One region of the Streptomyces sp. NPDC032198 genome, then DNA from elsewhere that is predicted to be linked to it. Evidence: riboswitches for the same ligand, from Rfam matches in the RefSeq annotation. Region 1 holds a riboswitch; each other region holds the start of a gene.

Region 1 (4,188 bases):
CACGCGTCACCTCGACGTCGAGCATTTCTGCGATGTCGGGGAGGTGGAGCCACTCGGGGACGAGAGCATCAGTCTTTGCGTCAATCTCGGTCACGGGGACAAGCCTAGCTCCGGGCACCGACAGCGGCCGGGCAGCGGGTCCCCCTCGGTCCCGGCAGCGGTCCCGGCAGCGGTCCCGGCAGCGCTTAGGGCAGCACTGCCTTCTTGAGCGGTACGGCGGGGTCCGACGCCAGCTCGGCGGACAGGCGGGCGCCCGCCTCGATCAGCTTGCGGCCCTGTGCCAGGTCCCTGGGGCGGCCCACCGCGAGGAGGGCGACCAGGGCGCCCCGCCGGAGCCAGCACACGCTCCAGGCCGCCCCCGAGGGGTCGCCGCGCCACACCAGCTCGTCGGCGGACGCGTGATGACCGGCGTACTGGACGAAGCGGCCGAACTGCTCGGACCAGAAGTACGGGACCGGGTCGTACGCCGAAGGGGTCTCGCCGATGATGTTCGCCGCGACCGTGCGCGGGCCCTGGAGGGCGTTGTCCCAGTGGTGGACGAGCAGGCGCTCGCCATACCTTCCCGAAGGGAAGGAGGAGCAGTCGCCGACCGCGTACACATCGGGTTCCGACGTCCGCAGGTGGTCGTCGGCGAGGACCTCACGGTGGGCGCCCAGGGTGATGCCGGAGTCCGCGAGCCAGTCCGTGGCGGGGCGTGCGCCGATACCGACGACGACCGCGTCCGCGGGCAGCCGGGTGCCGTCGTCCAGGAGGACGCTGCCGGGCTCGACGCGGTCCACGCGCGCGTGGGTGCGCAGCTCGGCTCCGGAGTCGGCGTACCAGGACGTCATCGGCGCCGCGACCTCCGCGGGCAGCGCCCCGGCCAGCGGTCGCGCGGCGGCCTCGACGACAGTGACCGAGCAGCCCGCCTCGCGTGCGGCGGTCGCGAACTCGGCGCCGATCCAGCCGGCGCCGACGACCACGATGCGGTGCTGTTCGGCGAGCACGGGCCGCAGCCGCTCGGCGTCGTCGAGGGTGCGCAGCAGATGGACGCCGGGGACCCCGGAGACGCCGGGCAGCAGGATGGGCCGGGCGCCGGTGGCGATGACGAGGGCGTCGTAGGGCACCGGGCCCGACGCGGTGTCCAGTGCGTGGTCCGCGGGGCGGACGCCCGTGACCTCGTGGCCCAGGCTCAGCTCGATGCCGAGCGCCTCGAAGTCGATGTCGAAGGCGGAGCCCTCCGCCTTGCCGAGCAGCACGGCCTTGGACAACGGCGGCCTGTCGTACGGCTGATGGGGCTCCGCGCCGATCAGGGTGACCGCCCCGGCGAACCCCTGCTCGCGCAGGGCCACGGCGGTCTGCACCCCGGCCATCCCCGCACCGACGATGACGACCCGGCGCTCTTCCTGCCTCCGCTGCTCACTCACCCGATCACTCTAGGGCGGCGGGCGACGCGCGTCTCAGGGCCCCGCGAGGAGATCTCTGACACACCGTCACTGCTCCTGACCGCACAGCTGCCCTACCTACCCCGGGACACCAAAGGCTAAGGTTGCCGTGCAGAGCACTCGCGGGAGCCCGGACGCACCGGGCTGAGAGGGAGGCTGGACGGCCTCCGACCGTACGAACCTGATCCGGGTCATGCCGGCGAAGGGAGGGGCTGGACGCCCATGCATCCACGTACACCACCCCGAGAGACGACCGACGTCCTTGTCGTCGGGGGCGGCATCATCGGCCTGGTCACGGCCTGGCGGGCGGCCCAGCGCGGCCTGTCCGCCGCGGTCGTGGACCCCGAGCCCGGCGGCGGCGCGGCGCAGGTCGCCGCGGGCATGCTGGCCGCCGTCACCGAGCTGCACTACGGGGAGCAGACGCTGCTCGGCCTGAATCTGGCCTCCGCGCAGCGCTATCCCGAGTTCGCGGCCGAGCTGACCGAGGCGAGCGGCCGCGATCTCGGCTACCGCGCGTGCGGCACGCTCGCCGTGGCGCTCGACTCCGACGACCGTGCCCATCTGCGGGAGCTGCACGCCCTTCAGCAGCAGTCGGGGCTCGCCTCGGAGTGGCTGAGCGGGCGCGAGTGCCGCCGCCTCGAACCGATGCTCGCACCGGGGGTCCGGGGCGGACTGCGCGTCGACGGCGACCACCAGATCGACCCGCGCAGGCTCGCCGCGGCGCTCCTGGTGGCCTGCGAGCGGGCGGGCGTGGCCTTCCACCACGCGTGGGTGGACCGTCTCTCGGTCGTACGGGACCGGGCCACCGGAGTCGTCCTCGCCGACGGCACCGCCCTGGAGGCCGGTCAGACCGTGCTCGCCGCGGGCAGCCTCAGCGGACGCCTCTCCGGCGTCCCCGAGGGTGTCCTGCCGCCAGTACGCCCCGTGAAGGGGCAGGTGCTGCGGCTCACGGTGCCGCAGCGGTACGCGCCGTTCCTGAGCCGCACCGTGCGCGCCGTGGTGCGTGGCAGCCACGTCTACCTGGTGCCGCGCGAGAACGGCGAGCTCGTCGTCGGCGCGACCAGCGAGGAACTCGGCTGGGACACGACGGTCACGGCGGGCGGCGTGTACGAGCTGCTGCGGGACGCCCACGAGCTCGTACCCGGCATCACGGAACTGCCGCTGACGGAGACCCGCGCGGGCCTGCGCCCCGGCTCCCCCGACAACGCGCCGCTGCTCGGCCCGACCGCGCTCCCCGGCCTCCAGCTGGCCACCGGGCACTACCGCAACGGCGTCCTTCTGACGCCCGTCACCGGTGACGTCATGGCGCACGCCCTGACCACCGGCGAACTGCCCGACGAGGCGCGGGGGTTCACCCCTCTGCGCTTCGCCGGCACCCCCCGCACGCAGCGCTTCATGGAGCAGCCCGCATGACCCTCCCAGCAGTGACAGCCGTCTCCGTCAACGGAGAAGCACGCGACGTTGCCGCGGGCACCACGCTCGACGCCCTCGTCGCCACCCTGACCACGGCCCCGTCCGGCGTCGCCGCCGCCCTCAACGAAACCGTCGTCCCGCGCACGCGCTGGTCTGACACCCCGCTCAATGACGGCGACCGCGTCGAGGTCCTCACAGCCGTACAAGGAGGCTGAACCGACATGGCAGACGATCCCTTCGCCATCGGCGGGCTCACCCTTTCCTCCCGACTGATCATGGGTACGGGCGGTGCGCCGAGCCTCGACGTCCTGGAACGCTCCCTCGTCGCCTCCGGGACGGAGCTGACGACGGTCGCGATGCGCCGCCTCGATCCCGGCGTGCAGGGCTCCGTGCTCTCCGTCCTGGACCGCCTCGGCATCCGTGTGCTGCCGAACACGGCGGGCTGCTTCACCGCGGGCGAGGCCGTCCTGACCGCCCGGCTCGCGCGGGAGGCGCTCGGCACCGACCTGGTCAAGCTGGAGGTCATCGCGGACGAGCGCACGCTGCTTCCCGACCCGATCGAGCTCATCGACGCCGCCGAGACCCTCGTCGACGACGGCTTCACGGTCCTCCCGTACACGAACGACGACCCGGTGCTTGCCCGGAAGCTGGAGGACGTGGGCTGCGCGGCGATCATGCCGCTGGGCTCCCCCATCGGCTCGGGGCTCGGCATCCGCAACCCGCACAACTTCCAGCTGATCGTCGAGCGCGCGGGCGTGCCGGTGATCCTGGACGCGGGGGCGGGCACGGCGTCCGACGCGGCGCTCGCGATGGAACTGGGGTGCGCGGGTGTGATGCTCGCCTCCGCTGTTACCCGGGCGCAGGAACCGGTCCTGATGGCCGAGGGCATGCGGCACGGCGTCGAGGCCGGACGGCTCGCGTACCGTGCGGGGCGCATTCCCCGGCGCCACTTCGCCGAGGCGTCCTCGCCCGTGGAGGGAATGGCCCGGCTCGACCCGGAGCGGCCCGCGTTCTGAGCGTCCCGCCCCTGTTACAGCTCGGCTGCAGTCGGGGCCCGAGTCCGACCGGGCGGGCAACGGTGTCAGCGGTGGCTCGTAGACTCCCTGCGTGGACACGACCCTTCAGGACCCGCTCGTCGGGCAGGTGCTCGACGGCCGCTACCGCGTGGACGGGCGGATCGCGGTCGGCGGGATGGCCACGGTCTACCGGGCCGTGGACACCCGCCTCGACCGCGTGCTCGCGCTCAAGGTGATGCACCCGACGCTGGCCGCCGACGTCTCATTCGTCGAGCGCTTCATCCGCGAGGCGAAGTCGATCGCCCGGCTCTCGCACCCGAACGTGGTGGGGGTGT
Region 2 (4,188 bases), on a different contig from region 1:
GGTCTGCCGGTAGATCTCGACCTCGAGGGTCGAGTACGCGGGCCCGCCGAGGATCTGCACCACACCGAACGAGGTGAAGGTGAACAGGAAGACCATGAGCGAGGCGGCGGCTACCGCGGGCCCGAGCGCGGGCAGCGTCACGGTCCGCCACGCGGTCCACCGCGAGGCGCCGAGCATCCGCGCGGCCTCTTCCTGGCGCGGGTCGAGCTGCGACCAGAGCCCGCCCACCGTCCGTACGACGACGGCGTAGTTGAAGAAGACGTGCGCGAGCAGGATCGCCCACACAGTCGTGTCGAGGCGCACGCCCCACATCTCGTCGAGCAGCCCGCCCCGGCCGAGCAGCGCGAGGAACGCGGTCCCGACGACGACCGTCGGCAGCACGAACGGCACCGTGACGACCGCCCGGAGCACCTGCTTGCCCCTGAACTCGAAGCGCGCGAAGACATACGCGCCGGGGAGCGCGATCAGCAGCGTGAGCGCGGTCGACGCGAGCGCCTGCCAGGTGGTGAACCACAGCACGTGCCGGACGTCGGACTGCCCGACGACCTCCGCGATCCGCCCGAACTGCCACGCCCCGCCCACCTTCAAGCCGCGCGCGACGATCGCGGCGACCGGATAGGCGAAGAAGACCGCGAAGAACGCGACGGGCACGGCCATCAGACCGAGCCGCGCCGCGCCCCCGCGCGAGCGCCCCTTACGGGAAGCGCTCCCCTTAGGGGATCCGCTTACTTCAGTACGAGCGAGGTCCACGACTTGACCCACTGATCACGGTTGTCGGCGATCTTCTTCGGGTCCATGGTCTCCGGGTCGTCGACCTTCACGCCGTGCTTGACGAACAGCTCGGGCAGCTCGGTCTTCTCCCGCACCGGGTTCACGAACATGTTCAGCGGCATGTCCTTCTGGAACTCGGCGCCGATCAGGAAGTCGAGCAGCGCCTTGCCGCCCTTCTCGTTCTTGGCGTTGCTGAGCAGACCCGCGTACTCGACCTGCCGGAAGCAGGTGCCGGTCGCGACGCCGGTCGGCGCCTGCTTGGGCTGCGGCTTGGCGTAGAGCACCTCGACGGGCGGCGACGAGGCGTACGAGACGACGAGCGGCCGGTCGCCCTTGGCCTTCTTGCCGCCGGCGGACCCGGAGAACTCTTCGTTGTAGGCCTGCTCCCAGCCGTCGACGACCTTGACGCCGTTGGCCTTGAGCTTCTTCCAGTAGCCCTGCCAGCCGTCGTCGCCGTACTGCGCGGCGCTGCCGAGCAGGAATCCGAGGCCGGGCGAGGAGGTCGAGGCGTTCTCGGTGACCAACAGGTCCTTGTAGGCGGGCTTGGTCAGATCCGCGAAGGACTTCGGCGGCGCCAGCTTCTTGTCGGCGAAGTACTTCTTGTCGTAGTTGACGCAGATGTCGCCGCTGTCGACGGGCGTCACCCGGTGCTTGTCCCCGTCGACCCGGAACTCCGGCCCGACCTTCTCCGAGCCCTTGGCCTCGTACGACTGGAAGAGACCGTTGTCGAGCGCGCGCGAGAGCAGGGTGTTGTCGACGCCGAAGAAGACATCGCCCTGCGGGTTGTCCTTGGACAGGATCGCCTTGTTCACGGCCGCACCGGCGTCGCCGTCCTTCAGCACGTTGACCTTGTAGCCGGAGCTCTTCTCGAACGCCTTCAGTACGTCCTTGGAGACGTTGAAGGAGTCATGGCTGACGAGCGTGACGCTCTTGGAGTCGGCCTTGTCGCCGCTGTCCGACGAGCTGCCGCACGCGGAGAGCGCGACGAGCCCGATGCTCACCGCGACCGCGGTGACCGTGACCTTCTTGGTGGTGCTCACTGAGTTCATTCCTCCTGGAGTGACCAGGAAGAGACGCGGCCCTGCCCGCGGAACAGACCGGATCGGACCGGTCCGCGGGCAGGGCGCAACAGCTTGAGTGATGTCCGAACTTCCTACCCGGAATGACCCGGGCAAGGTTCAGAGGGTCTGCGGCCAACCTGTCCTTGGCTGCCGCACTCTCAGCGCTGTGGCGCTCCCCTGTCGGAATATGAAGATGTGTTCCGGCTATGAAGATGTGTTTCGGCCAGCCTATCGCCCGGCGGGCTAGCGCTCCGACGCGGCGAGCTGACCGCACGCCCCGTCGATCTCCTGGCCACGGGTGTCACGAACCGTGACGGGCACGCCATGGGCGGCGATGGCGTCCACGAAGGCCTTCTCGTCCTCGGGCCGCGAGGCCGTCCACTTCGACCCGGGCGTCGGGTTCAGCGGAATGAGGTTCACGTGCACGGGCTTGTTCTTCAGCAGCCGCCCGAGGCGGTCACCGCGCCAGGCCTGGTCGTTGATGTCGCGGATCAGCGCGTACTCGATGGAGAGGCGACGCCCCGACTTGGCGGCGTACTCCCACCCGGCGTCCATCACTTCACGCACGTTCCAGCGCGTGTTGACGGGTACGAGGGTGTCGCGGAGCTCGTCGTCGGGCGCGTGCAGCGAGATGGCGAGGCGGCACTTGAAGCCCTCGTCGGCGAACCGGTGGATGGCGGGCACCAGACCGACGGTCGACACGGTGATGCCACGCTGCGAGAGGCCCACACCGTCCGGCTCGGGATCGGTCAGCCTGCGAATCGCCCCGGTCACCCGGTTGTAGTTGGCAAGAGGCTCGCCCATCCCCATAAACACGATGTTGGAGAGCCGAGCGGGCCCTCCAGGGATCTCCCCGTCCCGCAGCGCGCGCATCCCGTCAACGATCTGGTGCACGATCTCGGCGGTCGACAGATTCCGGTCGAGCCCGGCCTGCCCGGTGGCACAGAACGGACAGTTCATCCCACACCCGGCCTGCGACGAGATGCACATCGTCACGCGGTCCGGATAGCGCATGAGCACGGACTCGACGAGCGTCCCGTCGAAGAGCCGCCACAGCGTCTTGCGCGTGGTGTCGTCGTCACAGCTGATGTGCCGCACCACGGACATCAGCTCGGGAAGCAGCGCCTCCTGAAGCTTCTGACGTGAACCGGCGGGAATGTCGGTCCACTGCTCCGGGTCGTGCGCGTACCGCGCGAAGTAGTGCTGCGAAAGCTGCTTGGCGCGAAACGGCTTCTCGCCGGCAGCGGCAACGGCTTCCTTGCGCTCGGCGGGCGTGAGGTCGGCGAGATGCCGCGGCGGCTTCTTGGCTCCGCGGGGCGCGACAAAGGTGAGTTCTCCGGGTACAGGCATGGTCCTTCCAGTGTCGCAGACGATGAGAGCCCTCCCCTGTCCACCCACGGCGGCGCTGAGAACCGGTCGGCCGAAGGTCTGTCATGTGCCTGACATAGATCACTAGAGTCTTCCCTGACAACATCAACTTCGCTGGAGGTAATCAGCACGTGTTGAATCAAACGGGGAAGGCGCTCTTGATCGGCGCCACCGCGGCGCTCGCCGTGACGACCGCGGCACCGGCCCACGCCGGGACCGGGGTCCGGGCCGCGGCGGTCAGCAAGCACCAGGAAGTGCGCTGCGTGAAGCAGAGCGGCAGGACCTGCGCTTACTCGGTCTCCTTCTTCTACTGGAACAAGAAGGGGTCCACCAAGCGTGGCCTGAACTACGTCCAGTCGGCCAGGTCTCCGTACAAGGCGGGTAAGGCCCGCTGGCTGTACAAGCAGCCGGGCGGCTCGACCCACGTCGGCAAGAGCTGGCGCAAGGCCCACTCGGTTCCGCACGGCAACGCCGCCGAGGTCGAGTGGGGCAAGGTCGGGACCACCACGGGGCCCAAGCTCCGCAAGGGCACGCTGGTCTGTGTGCAGTGGAAGAACCTCTCGCAGAAGGCGTGCCACAAGCTGAAGTAAGCGGCGTACGGCACACTGCGCGCGGCATGCGAAAAGGGGCTCGCCGTCCAGCTGGACGGCGAGCCCCTCACGTACACAAGCGCAGGTCAGCCGGACCCGACGAAGATGACCAGCAGCAGCCAGACCACCGGTGCGGTCGGCAGCAGTGAGTCGAGGCGGTCCATGATGCCGCCGTGTCCCGGCAGCAGCGTGCCCATGTCCTTGATGCCGAGGTCACGCTTGATCATCGACTCGCCCAGGTCCCCGAGCGTCGCGCTCGCGGCGACCGCGAGGCCGATGAGCAGCCCCTGCCACCACGTGCCGCCGTCGATCAGGAACTCCATGCACAGCGCGCCACCCGCCATCGCGAACGTCACCGCTCCGACCAGGCCCTCGCGGGTCTTGCCGGGGCTGATGCG
Region 3 (4,188 bases), on a different contig from region 1:
CAGGCACGGCATGGATGCCGGTGACGCCCTGGGTGTTCTGTGCGGTCAGGGCGGTCAGGACTGCTGTTCCGTAGGCGCCGTTGGCGGAGAACGCCTTCAGGTCGGCCTGGATGCCGGCGCCGCCGGAGGGGTCGCTGGCGGCGATGCTGAGGGCGATGGGCGGGCTGGTCACGCGGGGACCTCCTGGCGCAGGGTGCGGATGAGGGAGTGCGCTGCGGCCTCGGGGTCGGACTGTCCGCAGACCGCGCTGACGACAGCGAGCCCGGCCGCACCGCTTGCCCTGACCGCGGCGGCCTCGGATGCGCCGATCCCGCCGATGGCCACGCATGGCAGCGGGCTCTCCTGGACGATCCGGGCCAGGCCTCCCAGGCCGAGCGGGGCGTCCGCGTCTGGCTTGGTGGACTGCGGGAACACCGGACCGACACCGAGGTGGTCGACGGCATCCGGTACGTGCGCCAGCTGCCCGGGACGGCTGACGGACAGGCCGATGTAGGCATGGGGGCCGAGCCGCTGCCGGGCGGTCGTGGGGGAGAGGTCCCGCTGCCCCAGGTGGACGCCGTCCGCGTCCAACCAGACCGCCACATCCAGACGATCATTGACGATCAAGGGGACACCGGTGCCGGCGAGTTCGGCCTGGATCCTCCGGCCCAGCGCGCACAGCGTGCGGGCGTCCGCGTCCGGATCGCGCAACTGGACAGCGGTCACACCGCCCTTGACGGCGGCCGCCACTGTGGCCGCGACACCACGGTCGCCGCAGAGCCGGGTGTCGGTGACGAGATACAGGGATAGGTCAAGTGGTGGTCGCATGGGTTGCTCCTTGGGGTCTCCCGGCCGGGGAAGGGCGGGGGAAACGCATCGGGAGGTGCAGGGAAAGGCAGGGCCCTGACGTGCAGGAACCTTGAGTTGTCCGCAGGGGCGAGGGTGTGCGTCTGCGGGGTCTGACGCACTTGGTGGTGGGGTCGCACCCCAGGTCGGCGGAGGCTGTTCAGCAGGTGGCGTTCGGCCGACCGCTCGCTGCCAACCCGGCAACACCGCTGCGCTCAGCGCAGGTTGAGAGCCTCGGCGAGCCGGTCCGGGCTGAGCTCGTACAGTGCATCGATCAGTGCGACCGCGAACGTGCCGGGCCCCGTCGAGCGCGTGGCGGCACTCTCCGCGGCCACGGTGAGCAGGCCCGACGCGGCAGTGGCGGCCAGCAGTGCATCGCCCGTGACGGCCGTGCAAGCAGCCACCAGGGCGCCCAGTGAGCAGCCGGTACCCGTCACCCGTTGCAGCAGCGGGTGACCATTGGCCACACGCACCACGCGCGTCCCGTCCGTAAGGACGTCCTCCGGACCGCTCACAGCGACCGCGCAGCCGTAGCGCCGGCCCAGCCCGCCGGCCGCGTCCAGCGCCGCCTCGGGGGCGTCCGTGCTGTCCACGCCGCGCCCGCCCGTGCCGCCGCTGTCCAGGGCCAGGATCTCGGAAGCATTGCCGCGAATGACCGCTGGAGGCGCGATCTCCAGGAGTTCGCGGGCCAGGCCGGTGCGCCAGGGCAGCGCGCCGACCGCCACCGGGTCGAGCACCCACGGGCGCCCGGCCCCGGCCGCTTCTTTGACCGCGACGCGCATCGCCTCGGCCGTCGCGGACGTGACCGTCCCCAGGTTGATCAGGACGCCCCCGGCCACCCGGGCCAGTGCTCCGGCCTCCTGCGGGCTGTGCACCATCGCGGGGGAGGCCCCCGCCGCGAGCAGCACGTTCGCGGTGAACTGCGACACCACGACGTTGGTCAGGCAGTGCACAAGGGGTGCGGAGCTCCGCAGCGACGCGATCACGTCCGCCACGGCATCACGGGAAACGGCAGGGCCGTTCTGGGCAGGTACGGAGGCAGCATCCATCGTCAACACTCTTCCTACGCCGGCATTACCCGGTCCAGGTTCATGCGGTCGGCGGAAAGGGGAGCAAGTCCCGTCCGCCCTCTCAGCCCGGCTACTCCCGAGCTCCCGCGGTGGTCACCACGCAATGTACCTCCCCCGGGAACGGGAGTTCGCACTCGGGGCACCGCACGGCAGGACACGGCTCTGCCGGAGGAACTGACAAGGCCGCCGCCCTGGTGCACACTCTGGGCGCAGACTCGTAGCCCGTGTCGTATTGCTCGCCGGGCGGGAGGTCCGTGACGAGGTCTCTGAGGCTGTGCAGTGCGTCGGTGAATCCCGCGACCACCTGACCGATGCGATCCTGCATAGCTCCAGATTTCGTCAACCCGTCAACCTTTGCAATGGGAGATCTCTCCAAGCTCGGCGGTTGGCCCACCGGGCTTCACGTCTCGGCACGGCGGAACTTATGGTTTGTGGGTTACCCAGAGCAGTTCCGCCGGCCAGCGGTGTGCCCAGTCGGGAGGGTCGGTTTCGTTGTAGCCGTTGGGTGTTCCGAGTTCGGGCCGCGGCTCGATGAGGTCGTCGATGATGAGACCCGCGCCGCGCAGGACCTTGACCCAGTCGCCGTAGGTGAGCTGATAGCTGGTCGCGCCGTCGTCTTCGGCGATGGCGCTCAGCCCGAAGTAGTCCTTCTGCAGCGTCGTGGTCACGCGGCTGGCGGCTTCGTCGTAGCAAGCTTCGAACCAAGGGCTGGCGACGTTGAACACCAGGCGCCCGCCTCGGCCCAAGACGCGTGCGGCCTGCGGGACGGCCAGGTGCGGGGGCGCCCAGCTGAGCCCACCGAAGTCGCAGAACACCAGGTCGAAGCTGTCGGCGGCGAAGGGGAGTTGTTCGGCGGCGCCTTGCACCAGCGGGTAGCGGACGGCTCCCATCGCGCGGGCCGCTGCGGCGAGTTGGGCTTCGGACAGGTCGATCCCGACCACGGAGGCACCCTCGGCGGCGAGCGCCCTGGACCACTGGCCGGCGCCACAGCCGAGTTCGAGGACGCGCTTGCCGGTGACGTCGCCCAGGGCGTGCAGGTGCGCGTCGGGGATGGAGTACATGCCCCACAGCCGGGGTGTGGCGCCGATTTGCGGGTCGTGCTCGTGCTGGTAGGCGCTGCTGATCTGGTTCCAGAGCCGCCGGTTGGCGGGGATGCTGTCCACGCGCCGACTCCAGCACTGCCTGCCGGGGGCGGTCAACACGATTATGGCACTGGGCGGCCCTCGCCTCGGTTGCTTCCCCGGCGCTTTGCCGACGGCGAGCAGATCATGCGTGTGCCCCTCGACGGTGGTGAGCGTCGGTCGGTTGGTATCGCCGACGTGACGGTCCATCGCAACTTCTACTCGATAGTGGACAAGAACGGTCAGCTCGAAGACACCGTGGAGGTTCCAGGGCCCGGCGGGCGGGGAGCTGGCAGGTCCAGCCGTGCCGTTTGAGCAGGGCCGCGACGCCCTGGGCGGCTCGGCGCATCGGTGACCCCGGTGGCCCTCGTCGTCGGAGCGTCACCGCGCAGCGGTCAGCGGTCACGGGTGAGCGCGGTGGCGAGTTGGGTGCGGGAGCGGATGCCGAGTTTGCGGTAGATGCGGCTCAGCACGGTTTCTACGGTCTTGACCGAGATGAACATCTGCTGGGCCGCTTCCTGGTTCGTCGCGCCGGTGCGCACGAGTTCGGCCAGATGCAACTCGTGTTCGGTCAGACGCTGGGGCGTCGGCGGAGCCGAGCTGCTGGGTGCGGAGGGATGGCCTGTCAGGTGGGTCAGGTGGTTGTTCGCGAGCGCGGTCCAGGGGCGTGCTTCGGCGTCCTCGAAGAGCGTACGAGCCCTTTCCCACGCCGTTCGCGCAGCGGCGGCACGCCGACGGCGGCGCTCGACACGGCCGCGCAGCAGGTGGGTGCGGCCCTCCTCGACGGGGAGGCCGAGCGCGGCGAAACCGTGGGCAGCGTCCGCCAGGAGTTCCGCGGCCTCTTCGACGGCGTCGGCACCGTCGAGGTAGCGGCACAGGCCTCGGGCGCGGGTCAGCGCTGCGCGCAGAGCGGCGTGCGCGGGGTGCGCTCCCACCCGTTCCTGCATGTGCTCCAGCAGACCGCGGGCCTCGTCCGTACGACCGCAGAGCGCGTACGCCTCCACCGCGTCCCCCTGCCAGCGCAGCACCGCCGGATCAGCGGCCCCCGAGCGCGACTCCAGCTCCGCGACCTCCGACAACGTCGCGGCGGCCTTCTCGACGCGACCGGTGTGCAGAAGCGCAGCCCCCAGGGCCCACAGGCCGCGTGTGGTGTGCAGCGCATCCTGTTCCTC
Region 4 (4,188 bases), on a different contig from region 1:
GAAGGCTACTGGGGACACTTGCCTTCTCTATCAGCATCTGAAAACTCACTCCTTGTGATCTGATGTGTACGTTAAGCAAGATGCCATGAGTGTCAGGGAGTTGGTTCCTGGCCAGTCGAGCTTTAGCGACGGGGTAGGCGGACGATGCGCGAGTCGGTCCAGGCAGAGGTCATGATGAGCTTCCTCGTTTCCGAGGAGCTGTCGTTTCGCATCCCGGTGGAGCTGCGTTATGAGACCGGCGATCCCTACGCCGTCCGGCTGACCTTCCATCTCCCCGGAGACGCACCCGTGACCTGGGCCTTCGGGCGGGAGCTGCTGGTCGACGGGGTGGGCGGGGCGTGCGGTGACGGGGATGTGCACATCGCCCCCACCGATCCCGAGCTGCTCGACGATGTACTGATCCGGCTTCAGGTCGGTGCGGATCAGGCGCTGTTCCGGGCGGGGATCCCACCGCTCCTCGCCTTCTTGGACCGTACGGACAAGCTGGTTCCGCTGGGGCAGGAGCGGGCGCTCGCCGACTTCGAGACGCACCTGGACGAAGCGCTGGACCGGATCCTCGCCGAGGAGCAGAGCGCGGGCTGACTCCGCGAACCAAGGGGCGCAGCCGTACGGCAGATTGGTGCATTTCGTGGCATCGGCCGCGTAAGCCTTGCGGCGCCGGGCCGCGCGAGCCTCAGGCCTTGCGGCGTCGGCCTTTTCCGCCGCGGCTCTGCTTGGGTGCGGGCAGGACGGGGGTGGCGGGGGCGGCGGGAGTGGCACCGCCTCCGGGGTGGGCCGCGCCTCCAGCGTTGCTCGCGCCTCCCGGGTGGCTCGCGCCTCCCGGGCGGGCCGCGCTTCCCGTGTGGCCCGTGGGAGTCGAGCGGTCGGCCGAGACCACCAGGGCCGCGAGCGCGGTCGTCACCGGTACGGAGGCGACCAGGCCGATCGAGCCGACCAGGGTGCGCACGATCTCCTCGGCCACCAGCTCGCTGTTGGCCACCGTGCCCACGCTGCTCTGGGCGATCGAGAAGAGCAGCAGCAGGGGCAGCGCGGCACCCGCGTAGGCCAGGACCAGGGTGTTGACGACCGAGGCGATGTGGTCGCGGCCGATGCGGATGGCGGCGCCGTACAGACCGCGCCAGCCCATCGTGGGGTTGGCCTGGTGCAGTTCCCAGACCGCGGACGTCTGCGTCACCGTCACGTCGTCGAGTACGCCGAGCGAGCCGATGATGACGCCGGCGAGCAGCAGACCGCTCATGTCGATGGACGGATACAGGCCGTGGATCAGGCCGGTGTTGTCGTCCGTGTTGCCCGTCAGCGAGGCCCAGCCGATGAAGAGCGAGCCGAGGAGGCCGATGAGGAGCAGGGAGATCAGCGTGCCGAGGACCGCGACCGAGGTACGCGCCGTGAGGCCATGGCACAGATAGAGCGCGATCAGCATGATGGCGCTGGCCCCGATCACCGCCACGACCAGCGGGTTCGAGCCCTGCAGGATCGCGGGCAGGATGAAGAACGTCAGGACCAGGAAGCTCAACGCCAGCGCCACCAGGGCCATGACGCCGCGCATTCGTCCCACCACGACCACGGCGAGTGCGAAGATCCCGGCGAGCAGCGCCATGGGGAGCTTCCGGTTCACGTCGGTGACCGAGTACTGCAACGCCTCGGGGGCCGTGGGCTCGTAGGCGACCACCACCTCCTGGCCCTGGCGCAACTGCCGCGGTGAGTCCGGCTGGACGATCTCGGTGAACGTGCGGCCCTTGTCCTTTCCGCTGGTCACCTCGATCGTCGCCTTCTTGCAGACGCCCTTCGCGCGGGACTGCGCGGACTGCTCCTCGGCGGTGGAGGTGTCGCCGTTGGGCGGAGTCTGGGAGGCGTTCACCTCACTGCAGGGGAGCTCTTTCAGCTTCGCCACCGTGGCTGACTGGGTCTGCCGGTCGAAGCCGACTCCGGTGCGTTCGTGGGACGGTGCGCCCCCTGGCCAGAACACCGCGAGCCCCACGACCACCGCCGCGGCGAAAGGAATCAGCACGGCGGCGATGACCTTGCGCAGATGCTTGGAGACGGGGGCGGCCGGGCCATGGCTGTGGGAGTGCCCGTGCGAGTCGTGCGGCACGTTCGGGGCGGGCGGCTGGGACGGCGGCTGTGTGGTGGTCACTGCCCGATCATCGCAAGAACGGAGGGGGCCCTCTGTTCAGCGCGCCCGACGGGACGCTAGCGTGGAGGCACCTTTGCAAACGCGGGAGCTCGGAGCACCGGGCTGAGAGGGCGCTGACCTCCGTACGAAACGGTATGAACCGTACGGAATCCGCTGCGTCGACCGCCGAACCTGTTACCGGGTAATGCCGGCGTAGGGAGTAGGTCTCATGACCACAGCGGACGCACGCACGCCTGCCTCCAGCAGCGACGAGAACGGCGAGAACGGCGAGAACGTAGGAAACGCCGAGCACACCGTCGCGGCCGAGGCCGGGAAGTCCATCGGCTGGCACAAGGCGTATGTCGAGGGTTCACGCCCCGACCTGCGGGTGCCGGTCCGACAGGTGCACCTCACCAACGGCAAGGCCGTGACCTTGTACGACACTTCGGGGCCGTACACCGACGAGTCCATCGACACCGACGTCCGCAGGGGCCTCGCGCCCCTGCGCGAGAACTGGATCATCGCCCGCGGCGACACCGAGGAGTACGTGGGCCGCCCGCCCCGTCCCGAGGACGACGGCATCAAGCACACCTCGCCGCGCGGTGGCCTGAAGAACCTCGACGCGGTCTTCCCCGGCCGCCCGCGCCAGCCCCGCCGGGGCCGCGGCGGCCAGGCGGTGACGCAGCTCGCGTACGCCCGCCGTGGCGAGATCACGCCCGAGATGGAGTTCATCGGGATCCGCGAGAACCTCGACCCCGAGGTCGTGCGCGCGGAGGTCGCCGCGGGCCGCGCGGTGATCCCCGCCAACGTCAATCACCCGGAGATCGAGCCGATGATCATCGGCAAGAAGTTCCTGGTGAAGGTCAACGCCAACATCGGCAACTCCGCGGTCACCTCCTCCATCGAGGAGGAGGTGGACAAGATGACCTGGGCGACCAAGTGGGGCGCCGACACGGTCATGGACCTGTCCACCGGGCGCAACATCCACACGACCCGCGAGTGGGTCCTGCGCAACTCCCCCGTGCCCATCGGCACCGTGCCGCTCTACCAGGCCCTGGAGAAGGTCGACGGCCAGGCCGAGGCGCTGACCTGGGAGATCTACAAGGACACGGTCATCGAGCAGGCCGAACAGGGCGTGGACTACATGACGGTGCACGCGGGCGTGCGCCTTCCGTACGTCCCGCTGACCGCCAACCGCAAGACCGGCATCGTCTCGCGCGGCGGTTCGATCATGGCGGCCTGGTGCCTCGCGCACCACAAGGAGAGCTTCCTCTACGAGAACTTCGAGGAGCTCTGCGAGATTCTCGCGGCGTACGACGTGACGTACTCGCTCGGCGACGGTCTGCGCCCCGGGTCGATCGCGGACGCCAACGACGAGGCGCAGTTCGCCGAGCTGCGCACGCTCGGGGAACTCAACACGATCGCCAAGCGTCATCACGTACAGACCATGATCGAGGGCCCGGGCCACGTCCCGATGCACAAGATCAAGGAGAACATCGACCTTCAGCAGGAGATCTGCGAGGAGGCGCCGTTCTACACGCTCGGCCCGCTGACCACGGACATCGCGCCCGCGTACGACCACATCACCTCCGGCATCGGCGCCGCGATGATCGGCTGGTGGGGCACGGCGATGCTCTGCTACGTCACGCCCAAGGAGCACCTCGGCCTGCCCAACCGCGACGACGTGAAGACCGGCGTCATCACGTACAAGATCGCGGCCCACGCGGCGGACCTCGCCAAGGGGCACCCGGGCGCGCAGGACTGGGACGACGCGCTCTCGGACGCACGCTTCGAGTTCCGCTGGGAGGACCAGTTCAACCTGGCCCTCGACCCGGTCACGGCGCGGGAGTTCCACGACGAGACGCTGCCCGCGGAGCCCGCGAAGACGGCGCATTTCTGCTCGATGTGCGGTCCGAAGTTCTGCAGCATGAAGATTAGCCACAGCATCACAGAGCAGTTCGGCGGTACTGCGGCTGCGGACGCGACGGCTGAGGAGGTCGCGGCGGGGATGCTCCAGAAGTCGAAGGAGTTCGCCGCGAGCGGGAATCGGGTCTACCTGCCGCTGGCGGACTGAC

What was found. Region 1 has a riboswitch for thiamine pyrophosphate ahead of thiO (glycine oxidase ThiO). Riboswitches for the same ligand answer to the same signal wherever they lie in the genome.
Region 2: linked by a shared signal. The riboswitch ahead of AB0E78_RS28205 (thiamine ABC transporter substrate-binding protein) and the one ahead of thiO (glycine oxidase ThiO) in region 1 are both predicted to bind thiamine pyrophosphate.
Region 3: linked by a shared signal. The riboswitch ahead of thiM (hydroxyethylthiazole kinase) and the one ahead of thiO (glycine oxidase ThiO) in region 1 are both predicted to bind thiamine pyrophosphate.
Region 4: linked by a shared signal. The riboswitch ahead of thiC (phosphomethylpyrimidine synthase ThiC) and the one ahead of thiO (glycine oxidase ThiO) in region 1 are both predicted to bind thiamine pyrophosphate.

What each region holds. Positions count from the first base shown of each region.
Region 1 covers NZ_JBEZVL010000001.1:416,436-420,623, forward strand. The annotation lists gene AB0E78_RS01955 (Rv2175c family DNA-binding protein) at 1-94, opposite strand, end outside; gene AB0E78_RS01960 (FAD-dependent oxidoreductase) at 186-1,352, opposite strand; TPP riboswitch at 1,537-1,649, shown strand; gene thiO (glycine oxidase ThiO) at 1,647-2,837, shown strand; gene thiS (sulfur carrier protein ThiS) at 2,834-3,052, shown strand; gene AB0E78_RS01975 (thiazole synthase) at 3,059-3,853, shown strand; gene pknB (Stk1 family PASTA domain-containing Ser/Thr kinase) at 3,945-4,188, shown strand, end outside.
Region 2 covers NZ_JBEZVL010000011.1:91,099-95,286, forward strand. The annotation lists gene AB0E78_RS28200 (iron ABC transporter permease) at 1-657, opposite strand, end outside; gene AB0E78_RS28205 (thiamine ABC transporter substrate-binding protein) at 726-1,820, opposite strand; TPP riboswitch at 1,904-2,021, opposite strand; gene rlmN (23S rRNA (adenine(2503)-C(2))-methyltransferase RlmN) at 2,076-3,182, opposite strand; gene AB0E78_RS28215 (hypothetical protein) at 3,332-3,790, shown strand; gene AB0E78_RS28220 (phosphatidate cytidylyltransferase) at 3,877-4,188, opposite strand, start outside.
Region 3 covers NZ_JBEZVL010000008.1:355,104-359,291, forward strand. The annotation lists gene thiD (bifunctional hydroxymethylpyrimidine kinase/phosphomethylpyrimidine kinase) at 1-172, opposite strand, end outside; gene thiE (thiamine phosphate synthase) at 169-807, opposite strand; gene thiM (hydroxyethylthiazole kinase) at 1,041-1,820, opposite strand; TPP riboswitch at 1,868-1,993, opposite strand; gene AB0E78_RS23430 (class I SAM-dependent methyltransferase) at 2,318-3,058, opposite strand; gene AB0E78_RS23435 (helix-turn-helix transcriptional regulator) at 3,412-4,188, opposite strand, start outside.
Region 4 covers NZ_JBEZVL010000002.1:208,316-212,503, reverse strand. The annotation lists gene AB0E78_RS06115 (IclR family transcriptional regulator C-terminal domain-containing protein) at 1-41, shown strand, start outside; gene AB0E78_RS06110 (SsgA family sporulation/cell division regulator) at 145-582, shown strand; gene AB0E78_RS06105 (YibE/F family protein) at 674-2,134, opposite strand; TPP riboswitch at 2,206-2,350, shown strand; gene thiC (phosphomethylpyrimidine synthase ThiC) at 2,343-4,187, shown strand.